One region of the Kluyvera sp. NPDC087067 genome, then DNA from elsewhere that is predicted to be linked to it. Evidence: predicted binding sites of a transcription regulator. Region 1 holds the regulator's gene; the other holds the start of a gene.
The links. The regulator PhoB, encoded in region 1, activates phosphate uptake and scavenging genes when phosphate is short. The targets are predictions, from matches to a motif close to CTGTCATAAAACTGNCNNAT.
Positions count from the first base shown of each region.

Region 2: a site for PhoB is predicted at 10,377-10,396, ahead of pstS (phosphate ABC transporter substrate-binding protein PstS). Genes of this name have one in related genera too.

Region 1 is NZ_JBIUZS010000004.1:119,745-132,425, reverse strand. It holds gene proY (proline-specific permease ProY) at 1-274, opposite strand, end outside; gene brnQ (branched-chain amino acid transporter carrier protein BrnQ) at 415-1,734, opposite strand; gene phoR (phosphate regulon sensor histidine kinase PhoR) at 2,146-3,441, opposite strand; gene phoB (phosphate response regulator transcription factor PhoB) at 3,463-4,152, opposite strand; gene sbcD (exonuclease subunit SbcD) at 4,344-5,546, shown strand; gene sbcC (exonuclease subunit SbcC) at 5,543-8,683, shown strand; gene mak (fructokinase) at 8,881-9,783, opposite strand; gene rdgC (recombination-associated protein RdgC) at 9,871-10,782, shown strand; gene ppnP (pyrimidine/purine nucleoside phosphorylase) at 10,823-11,107, opposite strand; gene ACIPDS_RS12155 (AroM family protein) at 11,185-11,862, opposite strand; gene aroL (shikimate kinase AroL) at 12,144-12,668, opposite strand.
Region 2 is NZ_JBIUZS010000005.1:360,512-373,192, forward strand. It holds gene ACIPDS_RS15465 (capsular biosynthesis protein) at 1-437, opposite strand, end outside; gene yidZ (HTH-type transcriptional regulator YidZ) at 801-1,760, shown strand; gene ACIPDS_RS15475 (4'-phosphopantetheinyl transferase family protein) at 1,918-2,667, shown strand; gene ACIPDS_RS15480 (NADPH-dependent FMN reductase) at 2,707-3,273, shown strand; gene adeP (adenine permease AdeP) at 3,354-4,691, opposite strand; gene yieH (6-phosphogluconate phosphatase) at 4,862-5,527, shown strand; gene phoU (phosphate signaling complex protein PhoU) at 5,708-6,433, opposite strand; gene pstB (phosphate ABC transporter ATP-binding protein PstB) at 6,447-7,220, opposite strand; gene pstA (phosphate ABC transporter permease PstA) at 7,329-8,219, opposite strand; gene pstC (phosphate ABC transporter permease PstC) at 8,216-9,178, opposite strand; gene pstS (phosphate ABC transporter substrate-binding protein PstS) at 9,250-10,290, opposite strand; gene ACIPDS_RS15520 (fimbrial protein) at 10,524-11,600, opposite strand; gene ACIPDS_RS15525 (fimbria/pilus outer membrane usher protein) at 11,610-12,681, opposite strand, start outside.

The DNA.
Region 1 (12,681 bases):
AGCCGGTGATATAGCCCGCCAGCGGTCCGAGGTTTTCCTGCGCGTAGCGAGAGAAGGAGCTTGCAGACGGGTTATGCACGGACATTTCGCCCAGCGCACGCATAATGATATAAGCGGCCACGCCACCAATAATATAGGCCAGCAGCACGCTTGGCCCGGCCATTTTGATAGCGTCGGCGGAACCGTAAAATAGCCCCGTACCAATTGCCGACCCGAGGGCCATAAAGCGGATGTGCCGGGCACTTAGCCCGCGCTTCAGCTTGTTGTTTTCCATCGTTTCCAGTGCCATGTTCAGACCCATCATTCCCACGCGGCCATCAACGACCGCGTGAACAACTTAGGTTAAAGTACCCAAAATAAAAAACCACGGAACATCACGTCCCGTGGTTAAACACCGTTAAAGCGCCGTGCAGATTAGTGCGCGCTTGATGTTACCTGGCGTCCTGCCATGCGATCCCAGATTATAGCCAGAACCGCCATCACGATTGTTGGCATCAACCATGCCAGACCTTGCTCCGCCATCGGTAAACGGGCAGTCCAACCCGGCAGTACGTCGGCAAAAGCAGAGGCTTTGATTGCGTCAAGGATACCAAAAATCAGACTGATAAACATCGGTGGTGCAATCACGCGGCCGGAATTATGCCACCAATTGCGGGTAAAACTGAGTACTACAAGTGCGATACACGGCGGATAGATGGCCGTCAGCACCGGAATAGAGATTTGAATCAGGTGGCTCAGCCCCAGATTCGACACCGCCATTGAGAACAGACCCAGGATAAATACCAGCGTACGGTAGGAGAACGGCAGGTACTGAGCAAAGAACTCGGCGCATGCACAGGTCAGGCCAACCGCGGTCACCAGACAGGCGATGAAGATAAGCGCTGCCAGCATGAAGCTACCCGCACCGCCGAAGGTGTGCTGAACGTAGGCATGCAGAATGGCCGCGCCGTTGGCGTTTTGGTCAACAAGCGTCGCGCTATCAGAACCCAGACGGAACAGCGCCAGATACAGCAGCGTCAGGCCAACGCCCGCCATCAGGCCAGCCCAGATGGTATAACGGGTCAGCAGACGTGCTTCGGTCACACCACGGGAACGCGCAGCGTTAACGATAACAATACCGAAGACCATCGCGCCCAGCGTATCCATAGTCAGATAGCCGTTCACAAAACCGTTTGAAAACGCCGCGGTTTCATAAGCTTCCATCGCGTTGCTGATAGGGCCGGCTGGCCACACAACGGCGGCAACAGACAGAACAATCAGTGCCAGAATTTTCAGCGGTGCCAGGAAGTTACCGACAGTATCGAGCAGTTTGCCAGGGTAGAGCGAGACCAGAATCACCAGTGCAAAATAGATAACGCTATAGATAAACAGCGGCAGTTCGCCGCTACCGGTCAACGGCGCAATACCAATTTCAAAGGAGACGGTCGCGGTACGCGGTGTCGCAAACAGCGGGCCCACGGCGAGGTAACACACGGTCGCCAGCAAAACGCCTGCCACTTTACCAATTGGCGTGCTGAGGCTGTCGACGCCGCCGCCCACTTTCGCCAGCGCGATAACGGTGAGCACCGGAAGGCCAACGGCGGTAATCAGAAAGCCAATCGCCGCGGTCCAGACGTGGGGGCCTGCCTGCAAGCCAACCATAGGAGGGAAAATGATGTTGCCTGCGCCAACAAACAGCGCAAAGGTCATAAAGCCCAGAGCGATGATGTCACGCGATTTCAATTGATGGGTCATATGTAACTACAGCCTGTGGATGTGGTGTTGTAAAACGAAAATTTATCGCGCCAGCGCCTGTGGAATGATGCAGAGGAAACCAACGACAAACTTAGCGGGATATGCTCCCTTCGCGATGTAAAGAAGAATAGTTTTTTGATTTACCGCGAATTAACAGTCTGTTCGTGACTGTCTGGTGGGCAATTTAAACGCTTATAACGTTTTAAAGCAACACGGGATCGTAAAACCAGATGATTATATTGATAGTGAATTTACAAGCAGACTTTTCAACTGGATTTAAGAAAAACATCTGGCTAATCATGCGAACAAAAAACAACCAGACGTTCGTTAATCAACCGACATTTCATTGACTGCAAAGCAAACAGACCAGCCGAGGCTGGTCTGTGGAAAGTTAAGCTGACAAGCACCGAATCAGCCGTCGTTTTTGGCAATTAAACGTTCCGGGAGCAGGAAGCTAAAGCAGGAACCTTTACCCAGCTCACTGGTGATATCCAACCGACTATCATGATGGTTAACCGCATGTTTCACTATCGCAAGCCCTAATCCGCTGCCGCCGGTTTGTCGCGAACGCGCCTTATCAACGCGATAGAAACGCTCGGTCAACCTCGGCAGATGCTCAGGCGAAATTCCCGGCCCATTATCAGACACGCTAAACAGCGCGCCGTGCGGCGCATGCTGCCAGCGTACGGTGATAACCGTACCTTCTGGCGTATGATTAACGGCGTTATACACCAGATTCGACATGGCGCTGCGCAATTGCTCCTCATTGCCCAGCACCTTTAGCGACTCATCAATATCGAAATGGAACTGATGCTGACGATGGCTTAAGGTCTGCGCTTCGCGTTCAACTACCCGCAGCATCATCGGCACATCAATTTTCTCATTGAGCGCCAGCACGGGTGATGCCTCAATTTTCGACAACGTTAGCAACTGCCTGACCAGCCCTTCCATCCGCTGAGTTTGCTCACGCATGGTGTGCAACGCTTTCTCACGTACCGAGCCTTCCAGCGGCTGCTCCTGCATCATCTCAAGATAGCCTTGCAGCACCGTCAGCGGCGTACGCAGCTCGTGGCTGACGTTAGCAAAGAAGTTACGCCGTGCGCCCTCAAGCTGGTGCATCTGGGTCACGTCCCGGGCGACCATCAGCAGCTGGCGGTCGGTATAAGGCATAATGCGAATTTCCAGATGGCGTCCGCTATTCAGCACCAGGTGCAGCGGCTTATGGAATTCACGCTTTTTAAGATGTTGCGTAAATTCAGGGTAACGCAGCAGGTTAAGAATATTTTGCCCGCTATCATCGGGCCAGCGAAGCCCCAACAACTGCTGGGCCAGGCCATTACACCAGAAAATCGCCCCTTCCTCAGTGGTCAGCACCACCGCATCCGGTAAGGATTCTGCGCCGCTGCGAAAACGCTTGATAAGATTACCCAGCTCACGGCGACGTTTCTTATTACGCAGCTGCATCTGGTTAAGTCCGTACAGCAGCGGTTCCCAGCTACCGCGCCCCGGCGGCGGGGTCATGCTTCTATCAACCCACAGCCACCAGGAAAGGCGCAGTAAATTCCAGAAATGCCAGATGAGCAGCCCGGTCACCGCCGCCAGTAAAAACCACGGCAGATAACCGAATACCAGTCCTAGTACCACGGCCGGGAAGCAGCACAGCAGCAGCTCCAGAACCAGCCTTTTCCATGACAGCCGTTCCAGCACGGGTCACACTCCTGTCAACAATTAGAAACGGGTGGAAAAACGATAACCCGTGCCGCGAACAGTTTGCACCATGCGGTCATGACCACTGTGTTCAAGCGCCTTGCGCAGGCGACGAATATGCACATCAACGGTTCTGTCTTCAACATAAACGTTAGTTCCCCAGACGTGGTTTAGCAGCTGTTCGCGGCTGTAGACACGTTCCGGGTGCGTCATAAAGAAATGCAGCAGTTTAAATTCCGTAGGCCCCATGTCCAGCGGGTTTTCGCCGGTCATGACGCGATGAGAAGTCGGGTCAAGGCTCAGCCCCTGCATCTCAATCACCTCTTCCACCGCCATCGGGGAAATCCGCCGCATGACGGCTTTTATGCGCGCCACCAGCTCTTTCGGTGAGAACGGCTTAGTGATGTAATCATCGGCCCCCGTCTCCAGCCCACGTACGCGATCTTCTTCTTCACCACGTGCCGTCAACATCACCACGGGAATATCTCGGGTTAGCGCTTCACGTTTGATATGCTTGATAAATTGCAGCCCAGAACCGCCCGGTAACATCCAGTCGAGCAGAATTAAGTCGGGCCAGGGTTCATTGAGTTTGTTGACAGCGCTGTCGTAATCTTCCGCTTCCACCGGCTGAAAACCGTTTTGCTCCAGAACGAAACACACCATTTCACGGATAGGTGCTTCATCTTCAACGACCAGAATACGTCTTGCCATTATTTGCCCTGTTTTTAGACATCAGTATTATATACGCCGTCATTATGCGTCAGATTTATGACAGTTTTATGATAAACATGACCGTGAGATGATAGCCCTTCACCGTTTATGACACACGGTATAAACATTCATCGAAATCTCTGTAGGTGAATGTTTATAATCAACTTTACGTCACTTTTCCCGGAACCGCTATGCGCATTATCCACACATCGGACTGGCACCTTGGCCAGAACTTTTACAGCAAAAGCCGCGCCGCTGAGCATCACGCGTTCCTGCAATGGCTGCTCGACACCGCAAAATCTGAGCAAGTTGACGCCATTATTGTCGCCGGTGATATCTTCGACACCGGCTCGCCACCGAGCTACGCGCGTGAGCTGTACAACCGATTTGTGGTCGATCTCCAGCAAACGGGCTGCCATCTGGTGGTGCTCGCGGGCAACCATGATTCCGTCGCCACGCTGAATGAATCCCGGGATATCCTGTCGTTCCTTAATACCACGGTCATTGCCAGCGCCGGTCATGCGCCCTTTATTTTAAATCTGCGCGACGGCACGCCCGGCGCCGTATTTTGCCCGGTGCCGTTCTTGCGACCGCGCGACATTATTACCAGCCAGGCGGGACTCTCCGCTCAGGAAAAACAGCGCCAGGTGCTGGAAAGCATTACCGAGTATTATCAGCAGCAATATCAGCAGGCCTGCGAACTGCGCGAGGATCGTCCGCTGCCGATTATCGCCAGCGGTCACCTGACCACCGTCGGCGCCAGCAAAAGCGATGCGGTACGCGACATTTATATTGGCACACTGGATGCGTTTCCGGCACAAAACTTCCCGCCGGCGGACTACATCGCGCTGGGTCATATCCATCGGTCACAGAAAATTGGCGGCAGCGAGCACATTCGTTACAGCGGGTCGCCTCTGTGTCTGAGTTTTGATGAAACCGGCAAAAGCAAAAGCGTCAATCTGGTCACTTTCGAAGGCGGAAAACTGGCTGAGGTCACGCCGCTTACCGTCCCGGTGACGCAGCCGTTGGCGGTGATCAAAGGTGATTTTGACAGCATTAGCGCGCAGTTAGCCGAATGGCGTAACGCACAAGCCGAACCGGCCACCTGGATTGATATCGAGATCGCCAGCGATGAATATCTTCACGACATTCAGCGCAAAATCCAGACGCTCACCGATGACCTGCCGGTGGAGGTGCTGCTGGTGCGCCGCAGCCGTGAACAGCGGCAGCGTATTCTGGCAAGTCAGGAGCGCGAAACCCTGAGCGAGCTGAGCGTCGAAGAAGTTTTCCACCGCCGACTGGCGCTGGAAACCCTTGAGGAAGAGCAACAACAGCGGCTGCACATGCTGTTTGTCCAAACGCTAAATGATTCTGGCGAGGAGGAACAGCCATGAAAATTCTCAGTCTGCGCCTGAAAAACCTCAACTCGCTTAAAGGCGAGTGGAAAATCGATTTCACTCAGGAACCGTTCGTCAGTAACGGCCTGTTTGCCATCACCGGCCCCACGGGCGCGGGGAAAACCACCTTACTCGACGCTATCTGTCTGGCGTTGTATCACGAGACGCCGCGGCTTAATACGGTGTCACAGTCGCAAAACGATCTGATGACCCGCGATACCGCTGAATGCCTGGCAGAAGTTGAATTTGAAGTTCAGGGCGTGGCCTACCGCGCCTTCTGGAGCCAGAACCGCGCCCGTAATCAGCCGGACGGGAATCTCCAGGCGCCGCGCGTAGAGCTAGCGCGTTGTGCGGATGGGCAGATTCTGGCCGATAAAGTAAAAGATAAGCTGGAGATGACGGCCTCCCTGAGCGGCCTGGACTACGGTCGCTTCACCCGCTCCATGCTGCTTTCGCAGGGTCAGTTCGCCGCTTTCCTGAATGCCAAACCGAAAGAGCGCGCCGAACTGCTCGAAGAGCTCACCGGCACCGAAATTTATGGTCAGATCTCAGCCCGGGTGTTTGAAAAGCATAAGCAAGCGCGCGGGGAATTAGACAAACTCCAGGCTCAGGCCAGCGGTATGGTGCTATTAAGCGAAGAGCAGCAGCAAACGCTGCATCAAAGTTTGCAGGCACTTACTAGCGAAGAAAAACAGCAGCAACATCAGCAGACTATCGCCACACAATATCAGCATTGGCTGGCGCGCCAGGCTGAGTTGACTGTGGATGCCAAAAAAAATCAGCAGGCGCTGGCAGAAACAGAACAGTCACTTATTGCAGCGCAGCCTCAGCTCACCGCCCTACAGCGCGCTCAACCCGCCGAGGCGCTGCGTCCACGCTGGACAAACATGCAAGAGCAGGCTGCCACCGTCGCCAAAACCGACCAGCTCATCGAGCAAGTGAATACTCGCTTACATGATGCCAGCCGACTCCGCGACCGGATCCGTTATACCGCCGAGCGTCAGAGCACAACGTTAAAGCAAACGCATAATGCACTTCTGCAATGGTTACACGAGCATGAAAGTATCCAGCGCTGGCAAGGCGAGCTGACCGGTTGGCGCAGCGCTTTCGCCCAGCAGGCTCGCGAGCGCACGCAGCTACAAAACCATGAGCTGCGGCTGCGCGAACGGGAAAAACAGTTAGCGCAATTGCCCGCGTCTACCTTAACGTTGACCCAGGATGAGCTGGCCGAGCAGGTTGCCCAACATGCCGCCACGCGTCCATTGCGTCAGCAGCTTAGCCGTCTGTATCCGCAGTTTATGCCCTTACAAGCTCGCCGCCAGCAGCTTGTCGAGGCCGGGCTTGTGCGTCAGCAGCAACTGGACAAACTGAATCAGGAACTCACTCAGCTGCGTCAGATATATAAAGATAAAAAGCAGCAGTTGAGCGACGTAAAGGCGATTTGTGAGCTGGAAGCGACCATTGTCCGTCTGGAAGCCGAACGTGCGCGTTTACAGCCGGGTGCGCCTTGTCCGCTTTGCGGCTCTACCCAGCATCCGGCGCTGGCGGAGTATCAGGCGCTGGCCCCCGACGCCAATAAAGCTCGCCGCGAGGTGCTGGAAAAAGAGGTCACTCGTCTGGCGGAGGACGGTGCAACGCTGCGCGCGCAGCTTGAAGCGCTGCAAAAACAACAGTTCAAAGACAATGATGAGCAAGCATCACTTTCTCAGCAGGAGCAAGTACTTACATCACAATGGCTTGAAACCACGCGCCTTCTGGCGATAACGCTGACGCCTTCGGACGATATCAGCGGCTGGTTAAGCGCGCAGGAAGAGGCCGAACAGCAACGCTATCAGCACAGCCAGCGGCTAGCGATTGAGGGGCAGATCCGCGAGCTTCAGGCACAGAAGAAACAGTTAAACGATGAATTGACGCAGCGTAGCGAAGCATTGGCACAAACGCTGTCGGCGTTCGGCATGACGCCGCCTGCCAGCGGTGAAGAATCGGCCTGGCTTGCCGCCCGCGAAGCGGAGATCCAACGCTTGCAGCAGCAGCAAAAGCAAAACCTGGATATTCAGCAACAATTGGCACAGATTCAGCCGCTACTTGAGACACTGCCTGCGGCGCAGATACCCGATGACGGTAGCCAGGCAAATCTTGACGGCTGGCAGCAAGTCCACAACGACTGCATCGCGCTGGAAAGCCAGCGGCAGACGCTGCAACAGCAGAAAACGCAGGAAAATGCGCGCCTACAGCAGGCCGAGCAGGCCTTCGATCAGGCGCTCGCCGATTCTCACTTTAGCAGCCGGGAGGCGTTTCTTGCCGCCCTGCTCGATGGTAATGAGCGTCAACGGCTGGAACAGCTTAAGCAATCGCTCGAGACTCAGCATCAGCAACGTCAGGCGCTTACCGCCCAGGTGCGAGAAGCGCTCGAGCGCCATCTTAGCCAGCGTCCGCAGGGTTTGCCCGCTGAGCTCACGCTTGAAGAGGTACAACAACAGCTGCAAACATTAGCCCGCCAGTTGCGTGAAAACAGCGAGCGTCAGGGGGAATTGCGCCAGCAGTTGAAGCAGGATAACGATAATCGCCAGCAGCAGCAGTCGTTACTAGTGGAGATTGAGCATGCTCAGGCCACGCTTGAAGACTGGGCGCATCTCAACGCGCTGATTGGCTCTAAAGAAGGGGATAAATTCCGTAAGTTCGCGCAAGGCTTAACCCTGGATAATCTGGTGTGGCTGGCGAATGAGCAGCTTAGCCGCCTGCACGGTCGCTATCTGCTCCAGCGCAAAGCCAGCGATGCGCTGGAGCTGGAAGTGGTGGATACGTGGCAGGCGGATGCGGTGCGCGATACCCGCACGCTATCGGGCGGCGAAAGCTTCCTGGTCAGCCTGGCCCTTGCGCTGGCGCTGTCGGATCTGGTGAGTCATAAAACCCGTATTGATTCACTCTTCCTCGATGAAGGTTTCGGCACGCTCGACAGTGAGACGCTGGACACGGCGCTCGACGCGCTGGATGCGCTGAATGCCAGCGGCAAGATCATTGGCGTCATTAGCCACGTTGAAGCGATGAAAGAACGGATTCAGGTGCAAATTAAAGTGAAGAAAATCAATGGGCTTGGGTATAGCCGGTTGGATAAGGTGTTTGCCGTCGACTAGGTGTCTTCCCGGCGGCGCTGCGCTTGGCCGGGCTACAATTGCATACGTAAATGTAGATACTGTGGGCATTGACAACATGTAGGCCTGATAAGCTACGCGCCATCAGGCATAACCGCGCACATTGCCGGATGGCGGCTATCCTTATCCGGCCTACACCAGTCGGTAGCCCGGGCGAGATGGTTACACCGACCCCGGGATCACGCAGGCCACAACCACGCCGCCCCGCGCACGCCGCTGGAATCACCATGCCGCGCTTTGCGAATCGGCGTCTCACATTCGCCGCCGAATACCCACGGTTTCACCAATGGCGGCACCGTTTCATACAACCGCTCAACGTTACTCATGCCGCCGGCCAGCACAATCACATCCGGGTCAAGAATATTGATAACATGCGCCAGCGCTTTAGCCAGTCGCTGTTCGTAGTGGCTAAACGCCAGCTTCGCCTGCGCGTCACCTTCGTCGATGCGCCGCATAATTTCAACGCCAGTCAACGTATTGCCGCTAAGACGGCGATAATCGGTGGCAAAGCCCGTGCCGGAAATAAAGGTTTCAAGACACCCCTGCTTTCCGCAGTAACACGGCACTTCTGCCCGATAACGCAGTTCGTCGTCGTTCATCCACGGCAGCGGATTATGGCCCCACTCGCCTGCCGTACCGTTCCCGCCGGTATGCACCCGACCGTTGATGGCGACACCTGCGCCACAGCCGGTGCCGATGATCACCGCGAATACGGTTTGTGCGCCCGCCGCCGCGCCGTCCACCGCCTCGGAAACCGCCATGCAGTTGGCATCGTTGGCTAAACGCACTTCGCGCCCCAGGCGACGGCTCAAATCTTTATCAAACGGTTGGCCGTTAAGCCAGGTCGAATTGGCATTCTTGACCACCCCGGTATAGGGCGAAATCGACCCCGGAATGCCTATCCCCACCGTGCCCGTTTCCCCGGTCGCTTTTTCAGCCAGAGAGACAAGATGGGCAATATTTTCAATCGTTTGCTGGTAATCACGCGGGGTTGGCAGGCGGTGGCGAAAAAGCTCCTCACCGGCATTGCTGAGCGCAATCACTTCTGTTTTTGTGCCACCTAAATCGATTCCAATTCGCATTCATTGCTCCTGTTTAAATCAATGCAAGGTCAGAGACAATTCGTTATCATTGCCCGCTGATTTAACGATAACACCGTGGAAATTATCATGCTGTGGTTCAAAAATTTAATGGTTTACCGTCTTAGCCGCGACGTTTCCCTGCGCGCAGCAGAGATGGAAAAACAGCTCGCTGAGATGACCTTTACCCCATGCGGCAGCCAGGATATGGCAAAAACCGGCTGGGTACCGCCGATGGGTTCACACAGCGATGCACTGACGCATGAAGTGAATGGTCAGATAATCGTCTGCGCCCGCAAAGAAGAGAAGATCCTTCCGTCCCCGGTGATTAAACAAGCTCTGGAAGCAAAGATCCAGAAGCTGGAAGCCGATCAGGGACGTAAGCTGAAAAAAACAGAAAAAGACTCGCTGAAGGATGAAGTGCTGCATTCCCTACTGCCGCGCGCGTTCAGCCGCTTTAGCCAAACCATGATGTGGATCGACACCGTTAACGATCTGATTATGGTCGACTGTGCCAGCGCCAAAAAAGCGGAAGATACGCTCGCGCTGCTGCGTAAAAGCCTCGGTTCGTTGCCGGTCGTACCGCTGACGATGGAAAATCCGATTGAGCTGACGCTGACCGAATGGGTTCGCTCCGGTACGGCGGCGCAAAGTTTCCAGCTGCTTGACGAAGCCGAACTCAAAGCCATTCTTGAGGATGGTGGCGTGATCCGCGCGAAGAAACAGGATCTGGTGTGCGATGAGATTGCGGTGCACATTGAAGCGGGCAAGCTGGTGACTAAGCTTGCGCTTGACTGGCAGCAGCGTATTCAGTTTGTGATGTGTGATGACGGTTCGATCAAGCGCCTGAAATTCTGCGACGAGCTGCGCGACCAGAATGAAGATATTGACCGTGATGATTATGCCCAGCGTTTTGACGCGGACTTTATTTTAATGACCGGCGAGCTGGCGGCATTGATTAAAAGTCTGGTCGAAGGATTGGGCGGCGAAGCCCAGCGCTAAACCTGCATTTCCCTTCCTGTCGCAACAGGAAGGGAATCCATTACAGATAGCGGCACAGATAAGACGTTGGCTCGGCGACCTCAAGATTAAACTCGCTGTGGCCCGGCACGTTGAACACATCTCCGGCGTTATAAACTTTCCATTCAATTTCCCCCGGCAACAGCACATTCAGCGCACCGCTAATGACGGTCATTTCTTCTGGCTGTGCGGTACTGAAAGTGTATTCGCCTTCTAACATCACACCGACGCTAGCACGACCCGTGCTGCTGCTGGTGAAACCGATGGATTTCACTTTTCCTTCAAAATAATCGTTGCTCTGAAGCATAAACCGGCCCTTATTGTCTTGTCGTAAAAAACCAATATAGGGTTGCGAACAGAAGCCTGTCACGCAAAATCATACGGTTAACATAATAATTCTGCGGCCAGTCTGGCGACTAGCACATTCGATAAGAGAACCGGAACATCCAGCGCCTTTTGTAGCAGATCCCGGTGGCGCTGGTCATAGCCAAGCGAGTCCAGCACCAGTACGTCTGCCCCTCGCTCCACTAATGAATTGCCCGCGGAAATCAGATGTTCATCGCTGTCACGGATAGGGTTTGCTAACGCGTAGTAGGGTGAGCTTGGCAGCATCTGCCATTTTTCCTGCTGCGCACTTAAAATCGCTTCAACCGGAACCAGCACTCCCACCTGGTGCCCTTCAACGATTGAGGCCACCAGCGGCGGAATAATTCGCTGAGGCTCTAAAAGCATGGCATTACGCGCCACCATGCCGCGCAGTTTGAAAGTATTGAGTAAAAGAATGACGTCATAGGACTGATTATCGAGAATTTCGATCACCGCCTGTAGGCTTTTCTCGACCTTCAGACGAGAAACTTCAACAAACTGGTTATCGTTTAACAGGACTAACAAGCGCTCTTCACCGGGATCTGGCGCATACTCCTCCATCACTTCCGCACGACTCATTTTCCCCAACAAGGTCATATGGGTAATTTGATCTTCCCTGATGTGCTCGGTTAAAAGCGGCAATACTTCACTGACGGGTACAACCCCAATCGTTAGAATCGCCATCGTTGCACTCATGTTATCTACCTTCTACCTTGCATTGTTCACTTCACACATAGCCACCTGGATGGATGAAAAATACCGCTCAAAAGCGTAGCAGTACATTCTTTAGCCTGAATGTAAAGATTCCAGTAATTTCCAGTACTCTCCTGATATAGATTGATTTTAACTTTTCTATAACATTAATAATAAGTAATAAATGTGATTTACGCCCGAAATAGCCACGAATAATTTATGGCTATTTCGGCAGGCAAAGCGGAAGGATAAGCGAGATTGAAGACGAAAAAAGCAGGTCTTTGTTAGCTTGCGGTCACCAGGGAAAGGGCGTTAAGGATAAGCGTGACCACCTGGTCAGGTGTTGCCGAGGCGTCAACAATATAATGGGCGGTTTCACGGTACAGCGCGTCACGCTGGGCCAGAACTTCAGCCACTTCTTCGCTGATTGGCTTGCCGGTAAGCGTAGGCCGCTGTTCAGCCTCTGGAAAGGCTTCCAGTCGACGGGCTAATATCGCTACCGGGGCATCAAGATAAACGACAATGCCATTTTGTCGCATAAACGCACGATTTTCCGCCGCAAGTATAATTCCCCCACCGGTGGCGACCACCGTTCCCGGCTGCGTAACGGATTTCAAGGTTTGCGTTTCACGGGCACGGAATCCCGGCCAGCCTTCTGCGGCCACAATTTCCGCGACGCTCATACCGGATTGCTGCTGCAGAGCGAGGTCGGTATCCACAAAGCGGAAATGGCAGGCATGGGTCAGCGCTTGGCCTATTGTTGTTTTTCCGCAGCCTCTGGCTCCGATAAGAAAAATAGGCTGTGTCATTACCTGGAATTCC
Region 2 (12,681 bases), on a different contig from region 1:
TCATTAGGTAGATTGTTTTGAAAATAAAAATCCGGGCTGATTTTTGCATTCAACATCATGTCATCATTGAATAAAACAAATTTGTTGCTTAGCCCTTTTATTTTATGGATGTTAACCTCAATTGCCCGGGAGCTAAATGTGGGGAGACTCTTTTCATCCATAATATCAGTATGTTTAACGATATTAATTTTTTCATGCTGGACATTCAGCCAGTCAGGCACCTGCCCACAAGTCACGAGGTGTATTTTTCTTACCCACGGCGCATAGGCTTCAACGCCTCTGAACCAATATTTAAATATACCCATATCTCTAAACCTTGCTGGCAGAATAGAATTCTCGTCCACGCCAGAGCTTATTGCTTTAAAGCGTGTATACGATTTTTCCCACTGCGGATCTTTAGAATCGACCCACAGCACAACAAAGTCTATATCCGACATATTTAAACATCTCTAAGGTAGCCATTACACTCCGCATCATACACCGCAAGACATTAAGCTTAAACGTAGTGACGTATTGTATGGCACTCATAGCTTTAATCGGAATATCTCACTACGGGAAACCCATAAAAACAGGTTAATCAGAATTTACTGATAAGTTACCTTGCAATAAAGGTTAAAAAAATGGCGGCTGAGTGACATTTTGTGTTTGGCCTTTCACACAATGGAATATAGAGGTTCAATGCCCCCCAATCAGTTTGTAACAAATTGAAAATCAGCAATGTGCTGATCGGGAATCTCATTGGCTGTAGCATGTTCAGTATTCTCATTTTCATCATGGCTTTCACTCGTTGGCGCGAACCTATGAAAAAATCTCTGACCAGTCTCGATCTTAATTTGCTGCTTTGCCTACAGCTCCTGATGCAGGAGCGTAGCGTGACGAAAACCGCTAAACGGATGAACGTGACGCCATCGGCGGTCAGTAAATCGTTGTCAAAGCTACGCGCCTGGTTTGACGATCCGCTGTTTGTAAATACGCCGCTGGGGCTGACGCCAACACCGCAGATGGTGAGCATGGAACAAAGCCTGGCGGAATGGATGCAGATTGGAAATCAACTGCTTGATAAACCGCATCATGAAACGCCTCGCGGTTTGAAGTTCGATCTGGTCGCCGAAACGCCGCTGGTGATGATTATGTTTAACGCCCTATCGCAGCAGATTTATCAGCGCTATCCGCAGGCAACCATCAAAGTGCGCAACTGGGACTATGACTCACTGGATGCCATTATTCGCGGGGAGGTGGATATCGGTTTTACCGGACGTGAAAGCCACCCGCGCTCGCGCGAACTGCTGAGTCTATTGCCGCTGTCGATAGATTACGAAGTGCTGTTCTCCGATCTTCCCTGCGTCTGGCTACGCGAGGATCATCCCGCGCTGCAAGAAGAGTGGAATCTGGAGACTTTTTTGCGCTACCCACATATCAGCATCAGCTGGGAGCAAAGCGACACCTGGGCGTTAGACGATGTGCTTGCGGAGATGGGGCGCGAGCGCAATATTGCGCTGAGCCTGCCGGGGTTTGAGCAGTCATTGTTTATGGCCGCCCAGCCAGAACATACCATGCTGGCGACTGCGCCACGTTATTGTCGTTACTATAATCAACTCCACCAGCTCCCGTTGGTGGCGCGCCCTCTGCCATTCGACGCCCAGCAACTGGACAAACTGCTGGTGCCCTTTACGCTCCTTTGGCACAAACGAAACAGTCACAACCCGAAAATCGTCTGGCTACGTGAAACGCTGAAATCCTTATACCTCGCTGTTTCCTGACATATTATTCGTAAAAACAATCTATTTAGGTTAGGGGGAAGTGTAAAAATATCGTAATTCCCCTTTTCAATCGCATTTTTAGGCAGTAAAACCTGATCATAACTAGCGTAAATGTTACTCTTCCAATATCCACAGTCCATTAATCACGGAGCGAAAAATGGCGACGCACTTTGCAAGAGGGATCCTTAAGGACGGGCATCTATTGTCCGTCAGGTTATCGTCCACCAGTCACAATATCGCACGCAAGCTGCCGGCCTACCGCCGTACCCGCTATCTGGCGTCGCGCGCGTTGCTGGCCGAACTGTTGTTTATGCTTTATGGCATCAGTGAACTGCCTGAGATTGTCACCACGCCAGAAGGCAAACCGTTTTTTAAAGACAGTCACCTGCCTGATTTTTCCATCGCCTATGCGGGCAATATTGTTGGCGTCGCGCTAACTACCGAAGGCCGATGCGGCCTGGATATGGAGTTGCTGCACGTACTGCGCAACACGCCGCAGGCATCGATGCTGGAAAACTATCAATTCACCAGCAATGAGCAATTGTGGATTAATAATCAAAGTGACCCGCATGAAGCGCGCGTACAGCTGGTTGCCCTACGCCAGAGCGTGCTCAAAATGACCGGCGATATCCATCTCGACTCCCCACGAACTCTCCAGCTTCTCCCCGGCTCTGGCCGCTTACGCAGCGCGAATACCGACCAGCTCGAAGTCATCTGCGATGCCGAGGATGTTCTGGTGTGGTCGCTGGCCGCGTCACCTTCTATTGATAAGCTCAAAGTATGGGAATTCGATGGTAAATATGGCTGGCGCAGCCTGCCGGATGCGTTGACGCGCGCCAATGAACCCTCAGCGCGGGTGATGAGATTCACCAGCCTACCGACAGAGAAAGCGCTTATACTCAACTGATTCGGCTGGAATCCAGCTTCATGATACAAAGGAGTAATCATGTCTAACGAGTTGAAAGTAGTTACTTTATTGGGAAGCCTGCGCAAAGCTTCATTCAACGGTATGGTCGCTCGCACCCTGCCAAAAATTGCCCCGGCTGGCATGAGCGTCTCCCCGCTCCCGTCGATTGGTGATATCCCATTGTATGATGCGGATGTCCAGGAGCAGGACGGTTTCCCACAGAGCGTTGAAGCGCTGGCTGAGCAAATTCGCCAGGCTGACGGCGTAGTTATCGTGACCCCAGAGTACAACTACTCGGTACCGGGCGGCCTGAAGAACGCCATCGATTGGCTTTCTCGCCTGCCGGATCAACCCCTTGCCGGTAAACCGGTGCTGATTCAGACCAGCTCAATGGGTGCAATCGGCGGTGCGCGTTGTCAGTACCATCTGCGTCAGATCCTGGTGTTCCTTGATGCCATGGTGATGAACAAGCCTGAGTTTATGGGCGGCGTGATTCAGAATAAGGTCGACCCGCAGTTGGGTGAAGTGATTGAGCAGGGAACGTTGGATCATCTGACCGGTCAATTGACCGCATTTGGCGAGTATATTCAGCGGGTTAAAGCTTAAGTTCGGGCTTTGATTGATTCACCCGGTTGGCCGGGTGAATCCCCCGGAGTCGGCGTTTCACGCCTCGTCCGGGATACCTGTTATTTTGCGTCGATAAACACAATCTTCAGGACAAACAGCAGTGCGACGATAATCACGCACGGGCTGAGGTCGCGGAAGCGACCGGTACCGATTTTCATCACGCAGTAAGAGATGAAGCCCAGCGCGATACCTTCGGTGATCGAGAAGCTAAACGGCATCATCACGGCGGTAATAAACGCCGGAACCGCTTCAGTCAGATCGTCCCACTTCACGCGTGACAGACTTGAGGTCATCAGTACCCCAACGTAAATCAGCGCACCCGCAGCCGCATAGCCCGGCACCATTCCCGCCAGCGGCGACAGGAAAATCACCAACAAGAACAGCAGGCCGACCACGACCGCAGTCAGACCGGTACGTCCACCGACGGAAACACCAGAGGATGATTCGATATATGCGGTGACGGAAGAGGTGCCAATGAAAGACCCGGCAACTGAGGAGACGCTGTCGACAAACAGAGCCTGTTTCATGCGTGGAAACTTGCCTTTCTCATCCGCCAGACCCGCTTTATCGGTTACACCAATCAGCGTCCCTGAGGAGTCGAAAAGGTTGACCAGCATAAAGGAGAAGATAACGCCTGCCAGACCTAAATTGAACGACCCGGCGAGGTCAACATGACCGACCACGGTGGTGATACTCGGTGGCGCAGAAACGATGCCGCTATAGTGCACATCGCCCAGCATCCAGCCCAGCAGGGTAGTCACAACAATCGACACCAGCACCGCCGCGTGAATGTTACGCGAGGCCAGAATCGCAATAATAAAGAAGCCCAGCACGCCCAACAGAACGCTGTGGGAGGTCAGGTTACCGATAGAAACCAGCGTATCCTGGTTGGCGACGATAACGCCGGCGTTTTTCAGCCCCATCATGCCGATGAACAGACCGATACCGCTGGTGATGCCCACTCGCAGGCTCACCGGGATATTGGCAATCATCCAGTAACGTACGCGGAAAATCGTCAACAGCAGCAGACCAATTGCGCCCCAGAAGATGGCGCCCATGCCCACCTGCCACGGCAGGCCCATTGCCTGCACCACCACGAACGCGAAGAAGGCGTTCAGCCCCATCGCTGGCGCCAGCGCCACCGGCAGGTTGGCGAACACGCCCATCAGGATACTGCCCAGTGCGGCAATCAGACAGGTGGTGACAAACACCGCGCTGGTGTCCATTCCTGCCACGCCCAGAATTTGCGGGTTAACGAAAACGATATAGACCATCGTCAGGAAGGTGGTAAAACCGGCGATCACTTCGGTACGTGCCGTAGTGCCGTGTTCGCGCAGTTTAAACACGCGCTCGAGTATCCCCTGACCGGAAGCCGGGGTGGTGTGTTGTTGACTCATTATCAATTTCCGCAGACAAAGGAAGGAAAATTCGTCGCTATCCTATACCAAAATGCGACAATAGGCGCGGTTGTGAGATACTTTTTTTCATTGATTTTGCTTATACGGCAACGATTGCGTCTCTCAATTCAGCATTACGTAAACGTTAAACTTGTTAAAAAGGAAATGACATGTCCGGAGTTGAAGCGGTTTTTTTCGACTGTGATGGCACGCTGGTCGACAGCGAGGTGATCTGTTCACGAGCCTACGTCCATATGTTCCAGACATTTGGCATCACGCTCGATCTGGAAGAGACCTTTAAGCGTTTCAAGGGCGTTAAGCTCTACGAGATCATCGACATCATTAACGCTGAGCGTGGGACAAACCTGGCAAAAGCGGACTTAGAACCGGTTTATCGCGCCGAGGTCGCACGCCTTTTTGATACAGAACTGGAAGTCATTGCCGGGGCTAACGCCTTGGTCGAGGCCGTCAATATCCCGATGTGCATCGTATCAAACGGCCCGGTCAGCAAAATGCAGCACTCTTTGGGGAAACTCGGTATGTTGCATCATTTCCCGGACAAATTGTTCAGCGGCTACGATATCCAGCGCTGGAAGCCCGATCCGGCGTTGATGTTCCACGCGGCAAAAGCGATGAATGTTAACGTGGAGAACTGCATTCTGGTCGACGATTCAAGCGCGGGCGCGCAGTCAGGGATTGATGCGGGGATGGAGGTGTTCTATTTTTGCGCCGATCCGCACAACAAACCTATCGATCACCCGAAGGTGACGACGTTTACCGATTTGGCACAGCTGCCTGCGCTGTGGAAAGCGCGTGGATGGGATATCGTCGGTTAACGATCAACAATCGGGTAGCGCAGCGCCGCCGGGAATTTCGCGAGGGTTAGCATCGAGCCGTTCCCGGGGTCGCAATTCGCTCGCCCGGGCTACCATCCGGCAATGTGCCCGGGTGTGCACAATAGCTACCCGTGGGTGTAGGCCGGATAAGGCGAAGCCGCCATCCGGCAATCTGCACCGTTACTCCTTCGGCGCTTTCCCCGCCAGCAGCTTATCCAGCTCATCGCTATTCACGTGGCGGAAATCCTGCCCCTTCACGAAATAGAAGATAAATTCACAGATATTCTGGCAGCGGTCACCGATACGCTCGATAGAACGGGCGCAGAACAGCGCGGTCAACACGCTTGGGATCGTGCGCGGGTCTTCCATCATATAGGTCATGAGCTGACGCACGATGCCCTCATACTCCTGGTCAACTTTCTTGTCTTCGCGGTAGATTCGCACCGCTTCGTCGAGATCCATACGGGCAAACGCATCCAGCACGTCGTGCAGCATCTGCACGGTGTGGCGGCCGAGCGATTCCAGGCTCACCAGCAGCGGCTGATGCTGATGAGAGAATTTCTCCAGCGCCGTGCTACAGATTTTGTCAGCAACGTCGCCAATACGTTCCAGCTCCGCGATAGTTTTGATAATCGCCATCACCAGACGCAGGTCGCTCGCCGTCGGCTGACGTTTAGCGATGATGCGCACACAGGCTTCATCAATCGCGACTTCCATCATGTTGACGTGTTTATCGCCTTCAATGACGCGTTTTGCCAGCTCGCTATCCTGGTTGTGCATCGCGGTAATCGCATCAGAAAGCTGCTGCTCTACCATGCCGCCCATGGTCATCACCTGGGTACGGATACTTTCCAGTTCTGCGTTGAACTGGCCGGAAATATGTTTATTAAGATTGAGGTTGTCCATGGTTAACTCCAAATCAACCGTAACGGCCAGTGATGTAATCTTCGGTTTGTTTTTTCGCGGGCTTGGTGAACAGATCGTCCGTGTTGCTGAACTCAATCAGCTCGCCCAGGTACATAAACGCCGTGTGGTCGGAGCAACGTGCCGCCTGCTGCATGTTGTGGGTCACGATAACGACGGTGTAATCCTCTTTGAGCTCGGTGATGAGCTCTTCAATGCGTCCGGTAGAGATAGGATCCAGCGCGGAACACGGCTCATCCAGCAGCAGAACTTCCGGGCGGATCGCAATCCCGCGCGCAATGCACAGACGCTGCTGCTGACCACCAGACAGAGAGTATCCGCTCTGGTGCAGCTTATCCTTGGTTTCATTCCATAATGCGGCTTTGGTCAACGCCCACTGAACGCGCTCATCCATATCGGTGCGGGAGAGCTTTTCAAACAGACGCACGCCAAAGGCGATGTTGTCATAAATCGACATCGGGAACGGCGTCGGCTTCTGGAACACCATCCCCACTTTAGCGCGCAGCAGCGCGATATCCTGGGTATTGGTCAGGATATTGTCGCCATCCAGCAGAATTTCACCTTCTGCGCGCTGCTCCGGGTACAGTTCAAACATTTTGTTGAAGGTACGCAGCAGCGTCGATTTACCGCAGCCTGACGGGCCGATAAACGCGGTGACCTGGTTTTTGGCGATATCCAGGTTGATGTTCTTCAGGGCATGGAATTTGCCGTAGTAGAAGTTCAGATCGCGTACTGAAATCTTACCCGGAGTTGTGTTCACCATACTCATCTCAATCTCTTCCTCATCATGCCTGATGGCGCGCAGCTTTCAGGCCTACTATATGTCAACCGTAGGCCGGATAAGGCGTTCACGCCGCCATCCGGCAAGGTATTAAACTTAACCGTGTTTCTTCTTCGCGAAAACGACGCGCGCCAGAATGTTCAGCAGCAGTACGCACAGCGTGATAATCAGCACCCCGGCCCAGGCCAGCTGCTGCCACTCGGCAAACGGGCTCATGGCAAATTTAAATATGGTGACCGGCAAGTTAGCAATAGGCTGCATCATGTCGGTGCTCCAGAACTGGTTGGAGAGCGCGGTAAACAGCAGCGGCGCGGTTTCACCGGCAATACGCGCAATAGCCAGCAGGATCCCGGTCATAATCCCGGAGATAGAGGCTTTTAGCGTAATCGCTGAGATCATCCGCCACTTCGGTGTACCCAGCGCGTACGCCGCTTCACGCAGGCTATCCGGCACCAGTTTCAGCATGTTCTCAGTGGTACGAATGACGATCGGCACCTGTAACAGCGCCAGCGCAATCACGCCCGCCCAGCCGGAGAAGTGCTGCATCTGCGCCACCACGATGGTGTAGACGAACAGACCCACGACGATAGACGGCGCGGAGAGCAGGATGTCGTTAATAAAGCGGATGACTTCAGCCAACCAGGATTTACGTCCGTATTCGGCCAGATAAATGCCCGCCAGAATGCCCAGCGGCGTTCCGATAACGGTCGACCACAGGATCAGCAGGCCGCTGCCTGCCAGGGCGTTTGCCAGACCGCCGCCCGCCGTGTTCGGTGGTGGCGTCATTTCGGTAAACAGCGCCAGCGACATTCCGTCGATACCGCGGGTAATGGTGGCCATTAAGATCCACACCAGCCAGAACAGGCCGAAGATCATTGTCGCCATCGACAGCGTCAGCGCGATGCGGTTCTTCATGCGACGACGCGCCTGCATTTTGCGGCGAGACTCCGCCAGCGCTGCGGTGTTTTGCATTTCCAGCGTCGTCATGAGCGTGCCCCTTCATTTTTTGCCAGGCGCATAATCATAAGCTTCGATGCCGCCAGAACGATAAAGGTAATCGCGAACAGGATCAGACCCAGTTCCATCAGCGCAGCAACATGCAGGCCCGATTCCGCTTCAGCAAATTCATTCGCCAGCGCGGAGGTAATACTGTTGCCCGGCATATACAGCGAGGCGCTATCAAGCTGGTAGGTGTTACCGATAATAAAGGTCACCGCCATGGTTTCACCCAGCGCGCGACCAAGCCCCAGCATCACGCCGCCAATCACCCCGTTTTTGGTAAACGGCAGGACGATACGCCAGATAACTTCCCAGGTGGTGCAGCCGATGCCGTAGGCCGACTCTTTCATCATCACCGGAGTCTGTTCAAAAACGTCACGCATAACGGCAGAAATGTACGGGATGATCATGATGGCGAGGATAACCCCTGCCGCCAGAATACCGATACCAAACGCCGGGCCGGAGAACAGTGCGCCGACAAACGGAACGTTAGAGAGAATATTGCCCACCGGCTCCTGGAAATAGGTCGCAAACAGCGGCGCAAAGATAAACAGGCCCCACATGCCGTAAACAATACTGGGGATAGCCGCCAGCAGTTCAATCGCAATGCCTAGCGGGCGTTTAAGCCAGTTAGGAGCCAGTTCAGTCAGGAAGAGTGCGATACCGAAGCTCACCGGAACGGCGATCAGCAACGCGATAACGGAGGTCACAATGGTGCCGTAAATCGGGACTAATGCACCATAGATGTCATTCGGCGCATCCCACTCTTTGGTCCACAGGAAGGCGAAGCCAAACTTCTCCATGCTGGGCCAGGAAGAGATGATAAGAGAGACGATAATCCCGCCCAACATCAATAGCACAATCAGCGCAGCCAGTCTGACCAGCGCGCTGAATATCATGTCACCCTTTTTACCCGGTGGGTTAAAAGCAGGCTTGGTTGCAGCCATAAATTACTCTTTCTATTTAAAATCTGCGACGACGTTTACAGATGCCCGGCGTCACCGCCGGGCGACCGTAATCAGTACAGCGCTTTACCGCTGCTATCTTTTACGTTGGTTTTCCATGCAGCACGAACCTGCTCAACCACGCTGTCTGGCAAGCTAGCATAGTCGAGGTCATTCGCCTGTTTGCCACCGTTTTTGTAAGCCCAATCAAAGAACTTCAGTACTTCAGCGCCTTGCTCAGGTTTCTTCTGATCTTTGTGGACCAGAATGAAGGTGGTGGAGGTAATTGGCCATGCGCCCTCACCTTTCTGGTTGGTCAGGTCCTGAGCGAAGGATTTGCTCCAGTCAGCGCCTTTTGCGGCGTTGGCGAAGTTTTCTTCCGTCGGGCTAACCGCTTTGCCATCGGCAGAAATCAGTTTGGTGTAAGCCAGGTTGTTCTGCTTCGCATAAGCGTATTCAACGTAGCCAATGGAGCCCGGCAGACGCTGTACGAAAGCGGCGATACCATCGTTGCCTTTACCGCCCAGACCGGTCGGCCAGTTAACGGTAGAACCGGCACCGATTTTAGATTTCCACTCGTCGTTCACTTTCGCCAGATAGCTGGTGAAAACGAAGGAAGTACCGGAACCATCAGCACGGCGCACCACGGCGATGTTCTGCGAAGGCAGCTTAATGCCCGGGTTCAGTTTGGTGATGGCTTCATCATCCCACTTCTTAATTTTGCCGAGGTAGATATCACCCAGCGTTTTACCGTCCAGCACCAGCTCACCTGATTTCAGGCCTGGGATGTTAACGGCTAGTACCACACCGCCAATGACGGTTGGGAACTGGAACAGGCCTTCCTGAGCCAGTTTTTCGTCAGACAGTGGTGCATCAGATGCGCCGAAATCAACGGTATTTGCAGTGATTTGTTTTACGCCGCCGGAGGAACCGATACCCTGATAGTTAACTTTATTACCGGTTTCTTTGTTGTAGGTATCTGCCCATTTGGCATACACCGGCGCAGGGAAGGTTGCACCGGCACCCGTCAGGCTTGCGGCTGCATTTGCGGCGAAAGCGCTCATCGATAAGGTCGCGGCGACAACAGTTGCGACAGTGGTACGCATAACTTTCATAATGTCTCCTGCAAGAATTCGTAAAGTGTTGTTTTGTGTTTACGAGGAGCAAAGTAGGACAATCAGGTGACAGTTATATGTAATGTTTATGACAGTTTAATGACAAGGGATAGCAAGAATCTAATCAATTGAAAAATAGAGATATTTTCACAGGAGGAATAGCGGCTTTTTAGGCCGCGTCAGCATGGAAAGGCACAAATATGACAGCGGCTGTCATAAACAGCCGCGAAAGATCAGTTGGTAAATTCGATAATTAAGGTCGCATCAGCGGTAAATTCCTCGCCCGCCGCGGGTCTCTTGCCTGTCATGCTGGCCGGCGTGGAGTAAAACGTCACGCTACCATCGGTCGCGCCTAATCGGCTAATCGCGCTCATATCCGCCGGTAACATTCCCCCGTCAACGCGGATCTGGCTGCCATTTTTGTCATAAATTTTTATGCCCACATCCGGGTTGGTGGTCGCAATCATGGAAGCATCCGGGCTTCTGTCGACGGCCACCATTGAGGCCTGAACAAACTCGGAATCTCTGACATCGGTCATCCCTAAGCAGGACACTTTGACGACGGTTTTGACTTTTTTGCCTGGCACCACTGCGCCGGGCGTAGTGGAGAAATCGCCAGCATTCATTTTTCCCAGGTCAACATCAATGGTTTGCCCAGGCGTCATTTCGCAATTCTGAGGCGCAATCAGGCTTCCCATAATGGTAACTTTTGAGACCGGCGTAGTACGGGGATAGTAGTTATTAATCCCCGCGTATATCCATGCGACTTCTGTACGCGGAATCGAGGTTATGCCAGTGACGGAATGACGTAGGTTAAACGATATTTTTGCCGAACGACCGGAGTCCAGATAAATCTGGCGTCCATCATTTCTTGGACCACAAGAATGTTGTGGATCGGTAACTTTATTTGATAAATGATCAAAAGGCAGGTTTGCGTAATCATTATTAATGATAAAGACCTTCACCCCAATAGAAAGATATTCATTGAGAATATAATACTGCTGATCATCAATGACGCGATCCTCCACAAGGCCGGGAGCGGGATCGCCAATATAGAAAATCTCATAAAAAGCGCCGTCATCATTATGCTCCGGGTCGCAGTGACAGCGGACAGGATAAGACGAAAGCGTAGTAGTTAGCGCGTCCTTAACGGTATATCCCGCCAGGTTGTTGGCCGCGGAAACATTGACGGTTCCGAATGATAAATTAAGCACATTGGTTTCACCATCGGCATTATGACAAATACCATCATCCGCAAAACTGGACCAACTAAAAAATAATAACAGTAAGATTGGGAGTATTTTAAACATAGCTATTCCTTAGCGACAGATTGCATCCAGCTGAATCAAACTCGCATCATGGGGTTTATCGGATAGATGATAAGTGGCGACACAGTTTTGTTTGGCAGACTCACCCCAGCTTAGAGACAGCTCGCCCTGCTCGGGCATTCCTGAGAGATAAAGCTCGCCATTGTCACCCACAATGCCCGTCACGGTGCCCGACTCCAGTTCCGCTTTTGCCATTGAACCAAAGGCGGCAGGCTGGCCATTTGCCAGATGTATATTAAACAGAATGCGGTAGCCGATACGCGTCGCAAACTCGGCCTTAACGACAGCACCGCGAGTGGGAACAAGATTGATAACCGTGTTATCTAATTCAATATTCGCTTTGGAAAAATAGTTGCCGTCGATGGCGATCCGGTTTTCATCATAAGGACTGAGTTGCGTTTTTACGGTGTATCCCCGCCAATCGGTCGCGACACCCGTGGCGTTTTCGATAGACAATCCATCAGCGCCGGGGGCTTTCACCAGAGCGACCGTTTCGCCTAGCTCCTGGGAGAAGGTCACGCCATCGCCATGAACCAGAATTCCCCCTCTGGCACCATAATCTAAACGTTGCGAATCACGACTCCAGGAATAGCTGCCATTTACCGCCCCGTAGGTACCCGAGTAAGTGGCCCCCATATTGCCGCTGTAGCTATCTTCTGGCGTGCTCAACCACGACTCTTGCACGTTCCATGAAAGATTATTATCTTCCAGCATCGTACCGCTTAAACCCGCCTGCATGGTGCTTTCGTTATGGTTATTCTGCGTTAATGAATAACTGGCATAACTATTTTCCATTGCGCCAGAAAGTGGGATAGAGACCGACAGCATAAAAATCTGCTCATTCCCTTCATTATTATCGTTACCTGACTGGGCATCGTTCGAATAACGCGTCGTTGAATCCAGATAGTTCCACGACAGGCTCCACGATATTTGTCGCCATCGATTGCTGTAGCCAAGCTGTATGAGTCGGTCGACAGCATCCGTTTTCCAGTATTCCTGACGGCTGAGCGTCAAATAAATATTTCCCCAATCGCGGCCAAAATATTGCGTCCACGTCCCTTCC